Regions from separate parts of the Vibrio sp. CB1-5 genome, predicted to be linked through region 1. Evidence: predicted binding sites of a transcription regulator. Region 1 holds the regulator's gene; each other region holds the start of a gene.

Evidence for each region. The regulator PurR, encoded in region 1, represses purine synthesis genes. The targets are predictions, from matches to a motif close to TNANGNAAACGTTTNCNTNA.
Region 2: purL (phosphoribosylformylglycinamidine synthase) is a predicted target of PurR. The motif match lies at 1,194-1,213, and genes of this name have one in related genera.
Region 3: ACJB0T_RS21620 (NCS2 family permease) is a predicted target of PurR. The motif match lies at 2,940-2,959, and genes of this name have one in related genera.

Annotation. Positions count from the first base shown of each region.
Region 1 covers NZ_JBJHPB010000007.1:77,707-81,654, forward strand. The annotation lists gene ACJB0T_RS07340 (TfoX/Sxy family DNA transformation protein) at 1-455, opposite strand, end outside; cyclic di-GMP riboswitch class I at 571-657, opposite strand; gene purR (HTH-type transcriptional repressor PurR) at 838-1,842, opposite strand; gene torD (molecular chaperone TorD) at 2,203-2,856, opposite strand; gene torR (two-component system response regulator TorR) at 3,137-3,847, shown strand; gene elyC (envelope biogenesis factor ElyC) at 3,944-3,948, opposite strand, start outside.
Region 2 covers NZ_JBJHPB010000008.1:99,028-102,975, reverse strand. The annotation lists gene mltF (membrane-bound lytic murein transglycosylase MltF) at 1-1,057, opposite strand, end outside; gene purL (phosphoribosylformylglycinamidine synthase) at 1,354-3,948, shown strand, end outside.
Region 3 covers NZ_JBJHPB010000054.1:506-4,453, forward strand. The annotation lists gene rph (ribonuclease PH) at 1-380, opposite strand, end outside; gene ACJB0T_RS21615 (YicC/YloC family endoribonuclease) at 618-1,484, shown strand; gene ACJB0T_RS21620 (NCS2 family permease) at 1,541-2,911, opposite strand; gene ACJB0T_RS21625 (response regulator) at 3,167-3,948, shown strand, end outside.

The DNA.
Region 1 (3,948 bases):
AATGCCTCAACAGAACCGTGCTGCTGCAAATCGCACACAGATTCGATGCCGGCTTTCTTAAGCATACGCTCAGTCGCCAGTCGCAAATTAGGAAGATCTTTTAATCGGTTTGGCTTCGTCTCTGACTGTTGCTCTTTTTCAGTTTTTGCAAACGCGAGCGCTTGTTTAGCATGAGTCAAGATAGCGTCTTGATCTTGCCAACAATCGTCTGGTAGCGCGAAGTACTTAGTTACCACGGGAAATCCACGCTTTTTATAAACGTATGGTTTGTAACCTAGCTTTTTAAAGGTGGAAATGGTCTGATGGTCAGTTCTGATATGTAATTTGTTATTTACTGCCAATGCAAACATCGTATCATCTACGAAGATGCCAAATCCGCCGAACATGGATCGAGACTTTACTCTTCCAAGCTGAGCGAACAACTGCATTGAATCTTTTAGTATAGGATTGTCCATGCTTATTCTTTTCTCGGTGTTATTGATTGTGTCACCAAAATCAGGTCCGAGAGTATAGCAAACGGGTGTCAGAGCTCTGTTAAGCCGCCGCTATAACTGAGTCTTTTCCCTTGCCATCGGCAACCCCGCTACCTATCAATAAAATTGGTTTAGGCCGGAGGCTTTGCGTCCCACCTTTTCAGATGGTTTGCCCTGTGCGTGACACATATAGCATATAGGAAAACTATGTAAGTGATTGATTGTAGATTTTTGGAAATGTGATCTTGGTTCAAATAATGTTTGGTTATTTGTGCCTCAAGGTGAATAAAAAAATTGACATAAGCAGTGGAAAAGTTTGAATGGAGATCAAAAAAAAGTGCCGAAATCGGCACTTTTGTCAGCGTTAGGTTAGGGCTTTGACAGAGTCACGATCTACAATTTCTGGGTGCATTTCGAAAATGCGTTTTTCGTGACCTTTATCTTTGATTCGTTCTAGTAGAATCTCAAAGGCATTTTTACCAACACGTCGCTTCGGTTGGTGCACTGTTGTCAGCGGTGGCGAAAAGTATTCAGCCAGTTCAATATTGTCATAACCGATAACAGAGATATCTTCAGGTACGCGCACACCAAGCTGTTGCAGGCGACTCATCAATCCAAATGCCATTGTGTCATTAAAACAGAATACGGCCGTTGGTCTCTCTTCCATTGCAGCGATGCGGTTAGCAGCGATAACCGCAGTATCACATTCAAAGTTACCTTCTAGAATGCGATCTTCTTTCATCTCTATGCCTGCTTCCGCTAGCGCGCGTTTGTAGCCGATGATGCGTTCTTGGCATACCGCTTTTTCTAGGTGACCACTTAGGCAAGCAATGTCAGTATGACCTTTCTCAATCAGGAACTTAGTCGCTAGATAGCCACCTTCCTCTGAGTTATCGATGATCTTATCGGCTTGAGAGCTCTCTGGACCCCAATCCATGATCACTTTTGGAATGTCGGCGTGACGGTCAAGCATCTCAAGAAGCTCTTCAGTCAAGTCAGAACACATTACCAAAATGCCATCTACGCGTTTTTCCGCTAGCATTCGGATGTAGTCGCGCTGCTTCTCGTAAACACCACCTGTGTTACACAGAATCAGGGTATAACCTTGGCGGTAGCAGTAACTTTCTACACCATCGATCACTTCTGAGAAGAATAAGTTTGTCGATTGGGTAACCAACATACCAATGGTTTTAGTCGAGTTACATTTCAAACTACGAGCAACAGCACTAGGCGCATAGTTAAGTTCATCGACGGCAGCCATCACTTTTTCTTGTGTTGCTTCTGCAACAAAGCGAGTTTTATTAATTACGTGGGATACTGTGGTCGTGGAAACGCCAGCAAGTCGGGCGACATCTTTAATGGTTGCCATAGTGATATCCTATAAGTCGCGGCTTATTGAATTAGTGAGTAAACGTTTGTGCCGCTTTAATTTTAGTGGTTCCAGCGCTTTTGTGAATAAACGGATGCAAAAGCGGAAACCGGCAAGTGTATGCAAGCCTAAGTAGAATCGACAAATTGAGCTCAAAGCTCAATATTGACACCTAAGTGGAGGTGACTTTCTGTAATACCAATGGGCGATTGCATTTAAACGGCGGATTGTAGTCGCAGCTTAGTGAGCTGGCAATCATTTATCCCACAAATTTATAACTAAGGCGCAAAATTGACTCAGATGACTGAAAACCATGTTTGCACCTTTAGTGTGTGTTGCGCCTATTCGTTGAAATCGTAGTTAGTCGTTTTCATCCGTAAGGTAGGTCAGGTCTAACTGACAGAAGGCGTGTAAGAGGAGAGCAGCAGCAGAGTAGAAACCAAATTCATCAAACTGTTGGCACTTCTTAACAAACTGAGGTAACCAACTCATTAGATGAGTATTGATGAAGTCCGCTTGTTCGTGCAGTGCATCATTCATATGTGTGTCGTTTTCCAACTCGTTCGAACGGATGATGAGGTTACCTAAAAAATCGAGTTCGATGGCAAGGTGGTCCGCAGGCTCATTGAGATCTTTATTTACCGCGATACCGTGCTCGGCGAGCAGATCTGCCATATCTTGTGCAGGCTGGTCATTGAGTAGGCCAGAAGTGCCAATGTACATTGAGGCATAAGGCAGTGCGCCATATTTGTCGGTCTTCAAAAACAGATCACAAAAATCGGCAGAGAGTTCCAACTGAGCATCTTCACGTATTTGTAATCTATTGAGCGAATCAGTGAAGGTTTTTATTGGCTCCGACAGCGATGGGTTTTCGCCAAGGCCAGTTAGAAACGAACGTATTTCAGGGCTGTGATATTTGCTGAGCTCATCGTCCGTCAGCTCAGCCGCAAACAAGCTCGATAGCCACCAATAGATTTCCGCACGTTGCTCATTAAATGCTTTGATTTCTTGCATTTGTATAGTCTCCAAAAATGATACTTCTATTTTAGCCAATAAAGATGAATAGCAATAACGTGTACTATGAATAAATGAGTTAAATTATTAAAAAATATGAAAAGCAGGTCTTTGTCAGATATTTGCGTATTTTCATTTCTGTTGCATATGCCGTTTGAAGGTTTTGGTTGTTTTGAATCAAAAAAAAGTAGGTTTGTGCCGTTCTCTGCTGTCGTGGACTAGAATTGTGAATGTTTATGAATAGAATGGCCTTGTCATTACAGATTGAGATAGTACAGATATGAAATATCACGTTTTGGTTGTAGAAGATGACGTAGTCACTCGCAGTAAGCTCGCTGGCTATTTCGAAAATGAAGGTTATCTAGTTAGTGAAGCCCAAGATGGCAACGAAATGCGTCAGGTGCTTCAAGAGTCGAGTATTGACTTAGTTATGCTTGATATCAATCTTCCGAAAGAAGATGGCCTAATGCTGACCAGAGAACTGAGAAGTCAGTCTGATATTGGCATTATTCTAGTAACAGGTCGCACTGACAGCATCGATAAAATCGTTGGCCTTGAGATGGGGGCGGATGATTACGTCACTAAGCCGTTTGAGCTGCGTGAGCTGTTGGTGAGAGTAAAGAACCTGTTGTGGCGTATTTCGCTTGCGCGCAAGCAGCCAGTGTTGGAATCATCGACTCAAAGTGAGCATGTTATTCACTTTGGCGAGTGGGCGTTTGATAAGCAGCGCCGATCGCTGAGTAACAATGGTGATCCTGTGAAACTGACCAAGGCGGAATATGAGCTGTTGGTTGCGCTATCCACTTATCCGAATCAAGTGCTGAGCCGTGAACGGATCTTGAATATGATCAGCCATCGAGTTGATGCGCCAAATGATCGAACGATTGATGTATTAATTCGTCGCATGAGAGCGAAAATGGAAATGGATCCTAAGAATCCTCAGATTTTTATTACTGTTCATGGTGAAGGGTATATGTTCGCTGGCGACTAACATCATTAGACAGTTTACATTACGTATTAGCTCCAGTTACCAAAAAGGTGACTGGAGCTTTTTTATGGGAGCAAGCTTGCTTTTAACTTTCTAAGCTTACT
Region 2 (3,948 bases), on a different contig from region 1:
CGGTCGGTAGCGTCAGCATCATCATACCGCGCACCCCAGTTGGCGATTTGGCAATTGGGTTCCAATGCGACTCTTGGTAGGCCAGTGCTGCAATTAAACGCCAATCGAACTCTTTAGAGTACTTCTTAAATAGCGGCGACCATTTCGGTAGCTTGTTGTCGAGAGCGCGAATGAACGCACGCGTATCGACATAATCAAAGACACCAATATGGCCGATATACTTCTCTTCTAAATTGGCTAACTCACCCGTTTGCTTGAGTTGCCCGAAAAACTCGATGAGTAGGGCATACAAGCTTTCATCTTCTGACTGGCGCATATACCAAGAAATCGGTTGGTCTTCGGTCATCTCAAAAGCGAGCGCCAAATCTGGGTAGATACGTTGTGATAGCGACAACTCGACCGAATCGGCCATGGTAAAGCGCAGCTTGCCTTCTGATACTTGCTTGAGCAGATCATTGACGTCGGCATTGGCATCGATGTAGTAGCGAATATCGGGATGTTTGCTGGCAACTGTGGCTAAGGTTTTTTCGAAATGCGAGTCTTTGACTATGGCAAACACTTCTTCGCCATCGGCTTTGTCGATCAGTTCTTGTTGGTTGTTCAGTAGTTGCTCTAAATTGCGCGGACGCCACTGACCTTTTTTATATACTACTTGTTGGCTAACATAGTAGTAAGCAGGGCCAGCTCGAAAATTTTGAATACGCTCCGGAGATTGACTCAGTCCTGCGGCGATAATATCTATCTCGCCCTTTTGCAACGCAGGGAATAGGCTCGCTTGGCGAAACGCCGGTTTCATTTCTAGCTTGACGCCCAGTTCGTCGGCAAACTGTCGTGCGAGTTCGTAGTCTAGTCCTGTTGGACCGTCGGGGCCGATATAGTAGGAAAGCTGGTTGTTGAGGGTGCCGACGCGAAGCACGCCACGCTCTTTGATGTTTTCCAATTCACTCTTTGGATCAGAATCGATTTGACAGCCAGCCATGCCAATAGTGAGCAGACAGGCAGAGAGCAGTTTTAACCAGCGGCGGTTAGGCCAACGAACAACAGAAGGACTTTGCATTAATTCATAGATCTCACAACGTTAGTGCTGCCTTTATACCAAAGCTGTGCGTGTTGGCAAAGCGAGATAGCAGAAACACCCGAGAGTGGTCACTTTCTCACCGATATCTAACGTATTTCGGCAAAACAAAAAAAAATGACGAAAACGTTTGCGCCAACGCTTACGTCACAAAAAAAAATCCTCTATAATACCGCCGCATCAAGGTAGGAGAAATCGTTATAAGTTTAGTTTTATCTATTAACTTACTGAATTTATAAGAATTTCACCTAAATCAACTGCATAAGAGACCTAAGCACATGAGAATTTTGCGTGGTTCCCCAGCTCTTTCTGAGTTTCGTGTTAACAAGCTACTAGAGCTTTGTCGTGAACTAAACCTACCAGTAACAGGTATTTACGCTGAGTTTGCCCACTTTGCCGACCTAACGGCAGACCTGGATGCGTCTGAAGTTGAAAAATTAGAGAAGTTGCTGACTTACGGTCCAACTATCGAAGAGCACGAGCCGACAGGCACGCTGCTACTAGTGACACCTCGCCCTGGCACGATTTCGCCATGGTCTTCTAAATCTACGGATATCGCCAACAACTGTGGTCTAGAGAAAGTGACTCGTCTAGAGCGTGGTACGGCATACTATGTAGAGACATCAAGCGAGCTAACTGAACTTCAGCTTGTTGAGCTTAAAGCGGTTATCCACGACCGTATGATGGAAGTCGTGTTCTCTGACTTCGAATCAGCGGCAGCACTGTTCCAAGTGGCAGAGCCAGCGCCAGTTGCAGACGTGGATCTACTCAACGGTGGTCGTAAAGCGCTTGAAGATGCGAACGTGACGCTAGGTCTTGCTCTTGCAGAAGATGAAATTGATTACCTACTTGAAAGCTTCGTGACTAAGCTAGAGCGTAACCCAACAGACATCGAGCTGATGATGTTTGCACAGGCGAACTCTGAGCACTGTCGTCACAAGATCTTCAACGCAGATTGGACAATCGACGGTGTTAAGCAAGACAAATCGCTGTTCAAGATGATCAAAAACACATTTGAAACCACACCAGAGCATGTTCTATCTGCTTATAAAGATAACGCAGCAGTAATGGAAGGCTCTGAAGTAGGTCGTTTCTTCCCAGATCCTAAAACACGTCAGTATGGCTACAATCACGAGAAAGCGCACATTCTAATGAAGGTGGAAACGCACAACCACCCAACAGCGATTTCTCCATGGCCAGGAGCATCAACAGGCAGCGGTGGTGAAATCCGTGACGAAGGCGCAACAGGTATTGGCGGTAAGCCAAAAGCAGGTCTAGTTGGCTTTACAACGTCTAACCTTCGCATTCCTGGCTTCGAACAGCCTTGGGAAACCGACTTTGGTAAGCCAGGCCGTATCGTTAACGCATTGGACATCATGCTAGAAGGTCCACTAGGTGGTGCGGCGTTCAACAACGAATTTGGTCGTCCAAACCTACTTGGTTACTTCCGTACTTACGAAGAGAAGGTTACGTCTCACGCAGGTGAAGAAGTACGTGGTTACCACAAACCAATCATGATTGCTGGTGGTATGGGTAACATCCGTGACGAGCACGTTCAGAAGAAAGAGATCCCAGTAGGTGCAAGCCTAATCGTACTTGGTGGTCCTGCAATGAACATCGGTCTTGGTGGTGGTGCAGCGTCTTCTATGGCGTCTGGCCAGTCTGCTGAAGACCTAGACTTTGCGTCAGTACAGCGTGAAAACCCAGAGATGGAACGTCGCTGTCAAGAAGTGATCGACCGCTGCTGGCAGCTAGGTGAAGACAATCCAATCGCATTTATCCACGATGTGGGCGCGGGCGGTATCTCAAACGCACTTCCTGAGCTCGTTGATGATGGTGAGCGTGGCGGCATCTTCCAGTTACGCGACGTACCAAACGATGAGCCAGGCATGAGCCCACTTGAGATCTGGTGTAATGAATCTCAAGAACGCTATGTAATGGCGGTAGCGCCAGAGAACATGGAATCATTCGATGCTATCTGTAAGCGTGAGCGCGCACCATACGCAGTAGTGGGTGTGGCAACAGAAGAGCGTGAACTGAAACTTGAAGATTCACACTTCGACAACATGCCAATCGACATGCCGATGGACATCCTTCTAGGCAAAACGCCTAAGATGCACCGTGATGCGAAAACACTGAAAGTAGACAGCCCTGCGATCTCTCGCGAAGGCATTGAAATGAACGATGCGGTTGACCGCGTTCTTCGTCTACCAACAGTGGCAGAGAAAACATTCCTAATCACTATCGGTGACCGCACAGTAACGGGTCTTGTTGCTCGTGACCAGATGGTAGGTCCTTGGCAGGTGCCAGTGGCGAACTGCGCAGTAACGGCAGCGAGCTACGATACTTACCACGGTGAAGCGATGTCGATGGGTGAGCGCACACCAGTTGCTCTACTAGACTTCGGCGCTTCTGCTCGTCTAGCAGTGGGTGAGTCTCTGACTAACATCGCAGCGACAGACATCGGCGATATCAAGCGCATCAAGCTATCAGCTAACTGGATGTCTCCAGCGGGTCACCCAGGTGAAGACGCAGGTCTTTACGAAGCGGTGAAAGCGGTGGGTGAAGAGCTTTGTCCTGCACTGGGTCTAACGATTCCAGTAGGTAAAGACTCAATGTCGATGAAGACTAAGTGGAACGAGAACGGTGAAGACAAAGAAGTGACTTCTCCACTTTCACTGGTTATCACCGCATTCGGTCGCGTAGAAGACGTTCGTAAGACGGTAACGCCGCAGCTTCGCACCCCTGAGACCTTGGAAGGATTAGGCGAGTCGTCCCTTGTTCTTGTTGACCTAGGTAACGGTAAGAACCGTCTAGGCGCAACAGCATTGGCACAGGTTTACAAGCAGCTTGGTGATAAGCCAGCAGACGTA
Region 3 (3,948 bases), on a different contig from region 1:
GTACGCGTGCCACCATCCGCTTGGATAACATCACAGTCTACCGTTACCATGATTTCACCCATGGCTTCTAGGTCAACCACCGCGCGCAGGCTGCGCGCGATCAGACGTTGGATTTCCATAGTACGGCCGCCTTGCTTACCGCTTGCCGCTTCACGGCGCATTCTTGAATGCGTCGAACGTGGCAGCATGCCGTATTCTGCTGTCACCCAGCCTTTACCTTGGCCTTTTAGCCAGCGAGGCACATTCTCTTCCACGGTTGCGTTACACAACACTTTGGTATTGCCGAACTCTACCAATACAGAACCTTCTGCATAAGCGGTATAGTTGCGAGTAATTTTTATTGGGCGCACTTGGTCTGCTGCGCGATCATTTGGACGCATGGGCATTACCTTAATTGGGGAAGCGAGTTAGGTTGGGCGGAGATTATAGCGGAGAAGGGGGGATGGGTCTAGGTGGTTAGTCCTTGGTCCTTGGTCCTTGGTCCTTGGTCCTTGGTAAAAGATAGCCCAGTACCCACCAAGGGCCTAGGACCATCTTTTACCTAGGACCATTTTTTATTAACTGTGCTACCATGACAACAGTTTGAACACACTTACTGAATTCAAAGGAATCATTTCATGATCTACAGCATGACCGCGTATGCGCGCAAAGAGGTCAAAGGTGACTGGGGTAGCGCAGTATGGGAAATCCGCTCTGTAAACCAACGTTACCTCGAAACATACTTCCGTCTTCCAGAGCAGTTCCGTGGTCTAGAGCCTGTACTTCGTGAGCGTTTTCGTAAGCGCTTGGCGCGCGGTAAGGTTGAATGTCACCTTCGTTTTGAAGCTAACCCAGCAGCAAAAGGCGAACTCAACATCAATGAGACGCTGGCTAAACAAGTGATTGGCGCGGCAAACCAGGTGATGAACCTAACTGGTGAAGAGAGTCGCATTAATCCATTCCAAGTCATGCAGTGGCCAGGCGTGATGGAAACCCCTGAGCAGGACATGGACACCATCAATAAAGCACTATTAGATGGCTTTGAAGGTGCACTAGCGGATTTCATTGAAGCGCGTGGTCGTGAAGGCGACAACATGAAAGCACTGATCGTACAGCGTCTTGATGCGATTACTGCAGAAGTCGTGAAAGTTCGCGCTCGTATGCCAGAAATTATTGAATGGCAACGTGAACGTCTACTGGGCAAATTTGAAGAAGCTAAAATCGAGTTAGATGCCTCTCGTGTTGAGCAAGAATTGATTCTTCTGGCGCAAAAATCTGACGTGGCAGAAGAACTAGACCGCCTAGACTCTCACGTTAAAGAAACCAACAGCATAATGAAGAAAGGTGGCGCAGTTGGCCGTCGTCTTGATTTTATGATGCAAGAGTTCAACCGCGAGTCGAACACGCTAGCCTCAAAATCTATCAGCACTGACATTACTGCTTCAGGCGTTGAGCTTAAGGTGTTGATTGAGCAAATGCGTGAGCAGATTCAGAATATTGAATAATGTGAGTGCATTAAAAAAGCAGGCTGAAGCCTGCTTTAATTGTCTCTAAATTTGGGTTACAGCAGAATTAGATAAGTCATAAACAACGCCGACAACACAAATATCACTGGGTGAACCTCTTTGCCCTTGCCTGCCACAACCATACTAAACGCATAGCTTATAAAGCCCATCGCCATACCATTTGCTGGTGAGAAACTCAGTACCGTAAACATGATGGTAAAGAAGGCAGCAATGCGAGACTCTTTCTTATCCCACTTAATATCGCCCAGACGGCCAATCATGTAGATGCCAACGACTACCATCGCGGGCGCCACCATTGCCGCAGAGAACAGTGAGAATAATGGGTAGAAGAACAGTGATACAAAGAACAAGCCAGCGACCACAACCGCCGCTAGACCGGTTCTCGCGCCTTGTGAAGAGGCAATGCCCGACTCAGAGAATGCGGTTACCGATGTAGTACCAAGCAACGAACCCATCACCGTACCACCAGCGTCAGCGACTAGTGCTGAACGTGCATTCGGCACCTTACCGTCTTTATCGATGATGCCAGCATCACGACCGACACCCACAATCGTGCTCAAACCATCAAAGAAGTCGACAATCAAAAAGATAATCACGATAAACAGCAAGTCGAACATCTTCTCTGCTGTTAGACCAGAGAAATCAAAAATTGCGCCAAAGCTGCCAGCCATGCTTGGTGGCATCGCGACTAGCTGTTCTGGAATTGGCGCGTTGCTCGTACCCATAAAGGTATCAGCAAGAATTGTCAGGATAATAGCGGAGATAAACGAGATAAACGTCGCTAACTTAATATCGCGAACCATACAGCCTAGTGCAATAAAAATACTGATATAAGCGATCATAACCTGAGGATTCAGGATATCGCCCATGCTTACTAGAATGATTGGGTTAGAAACGATGATACCTGCGTTCTTAAGACCCAAGAACGCAATAAACAAGCCGAGTGAAACCGTAATTGCCAACTTAAGGTCTTCTGGAATCGACTCAATCATCGCTTTACGGATCTTAGTCATCGATAAGATGAGGTAAATGATACCTGAGAAAAAGATACCAAGCAGCGCCTCATGCCAAACCAGTGCTACCGAGCCACTTAGCAGCATGCCTTTGAAAAAGCCGTTCATGCTCATACCTGGAGCCAGCATTACTGGGTAATTGCCAAATACCCCCATAACCAAGGTTGCAAACGCGGCCGCCAGTGCTGTTGCGGTAAATACTGCACCGCGATCCATACCAGGAATATCGCCCAAAATCGCAGGGTTGACTGCCAAGATGTAGCTCATTGCTAAAAAGGTAATAAAGCCCGCGTACACCTCAGTGCCAATGGTAGACTTACGCTCACTCACCTTGAAGGTCGCTTCGATAAAGGAAGGGTTGGTCTGTCTCTGACCCGCTAATTCTGCACTCACAGTGGTACCTTTTAGATAGAAAACACGCTGACGCAAACGTATGCGCAACGAAAATATTGGCGCGAATTCTAATTGCTGACAGGAATAAATCAACACTTTTCGGATCAGTTTCAAAACCTTATAAAACAACATCTTGATAAATAAGCAAACGTTTGCCAAGCGTGCCTTACTGAATTCATAAAAAGCACAAATATCGGAACCTAGCAGTTCATCTCCTATACTGCTGAAATACGCCAAGTAACAGGATGGGCATATATGCCAGCCGCAATACGTAATTTAACCCTGAGAACTAAAACATCATTGATTGTATTGGGGTTACTCATTGTTGTACTGACCATGAGCTATCAAGTGATCCAATCACTCATAGATAGAAATGCGGAGGCAAAAAAAACCATCGAACTTCTCAACGTCGCCCATTCGCTCGATAACATTGCTCACCACTTTGCTGTCGAGCGCGGGCTATCTGAAGGTTATAAATCCAATCTAGGTAAAGCTACCAAACAAAAACTCATCACAGCAAGAGCACAAGCCGATAAGGCAATCGAGCAATGGCGCAGCTTATCTAACGAGTACAGCGACATCGAACTGGCTTTCAGTGAGCAAACACAATTACTTGATCGTGCTATCGAGCATACCGCAATGGTAAGAGAGTTCGTTGATCATGGTATCGGCGAATATTCCTTCAAACACTACTCAGGACTTATCGAACAAACATTAACTATCTATGATGCCCTCATCAGTTCCATCGAATCCCCAGACTTAGTTGATGATTTATTGCATCACGTCCATTTGCTTTGGCTCAAAGAGCGCGCAGGGCAATCCCGAGGCATTCTCAACGGTATTTTTGCAGCGCCTGAGCAAGCCATCTCGAACGATAAAATGATCGATGCGGGTTATTACATCCGAAGTTTCGATTGGAATCTGCGCTTACTGCGTCAACATGCGCCAGAGTCCCTCTACATGCCTATTATCAATTGGAGTGTCCATAAGCAAATTGATGACATTGAATCAACGTTCGTCACATCAGGAACACTTGA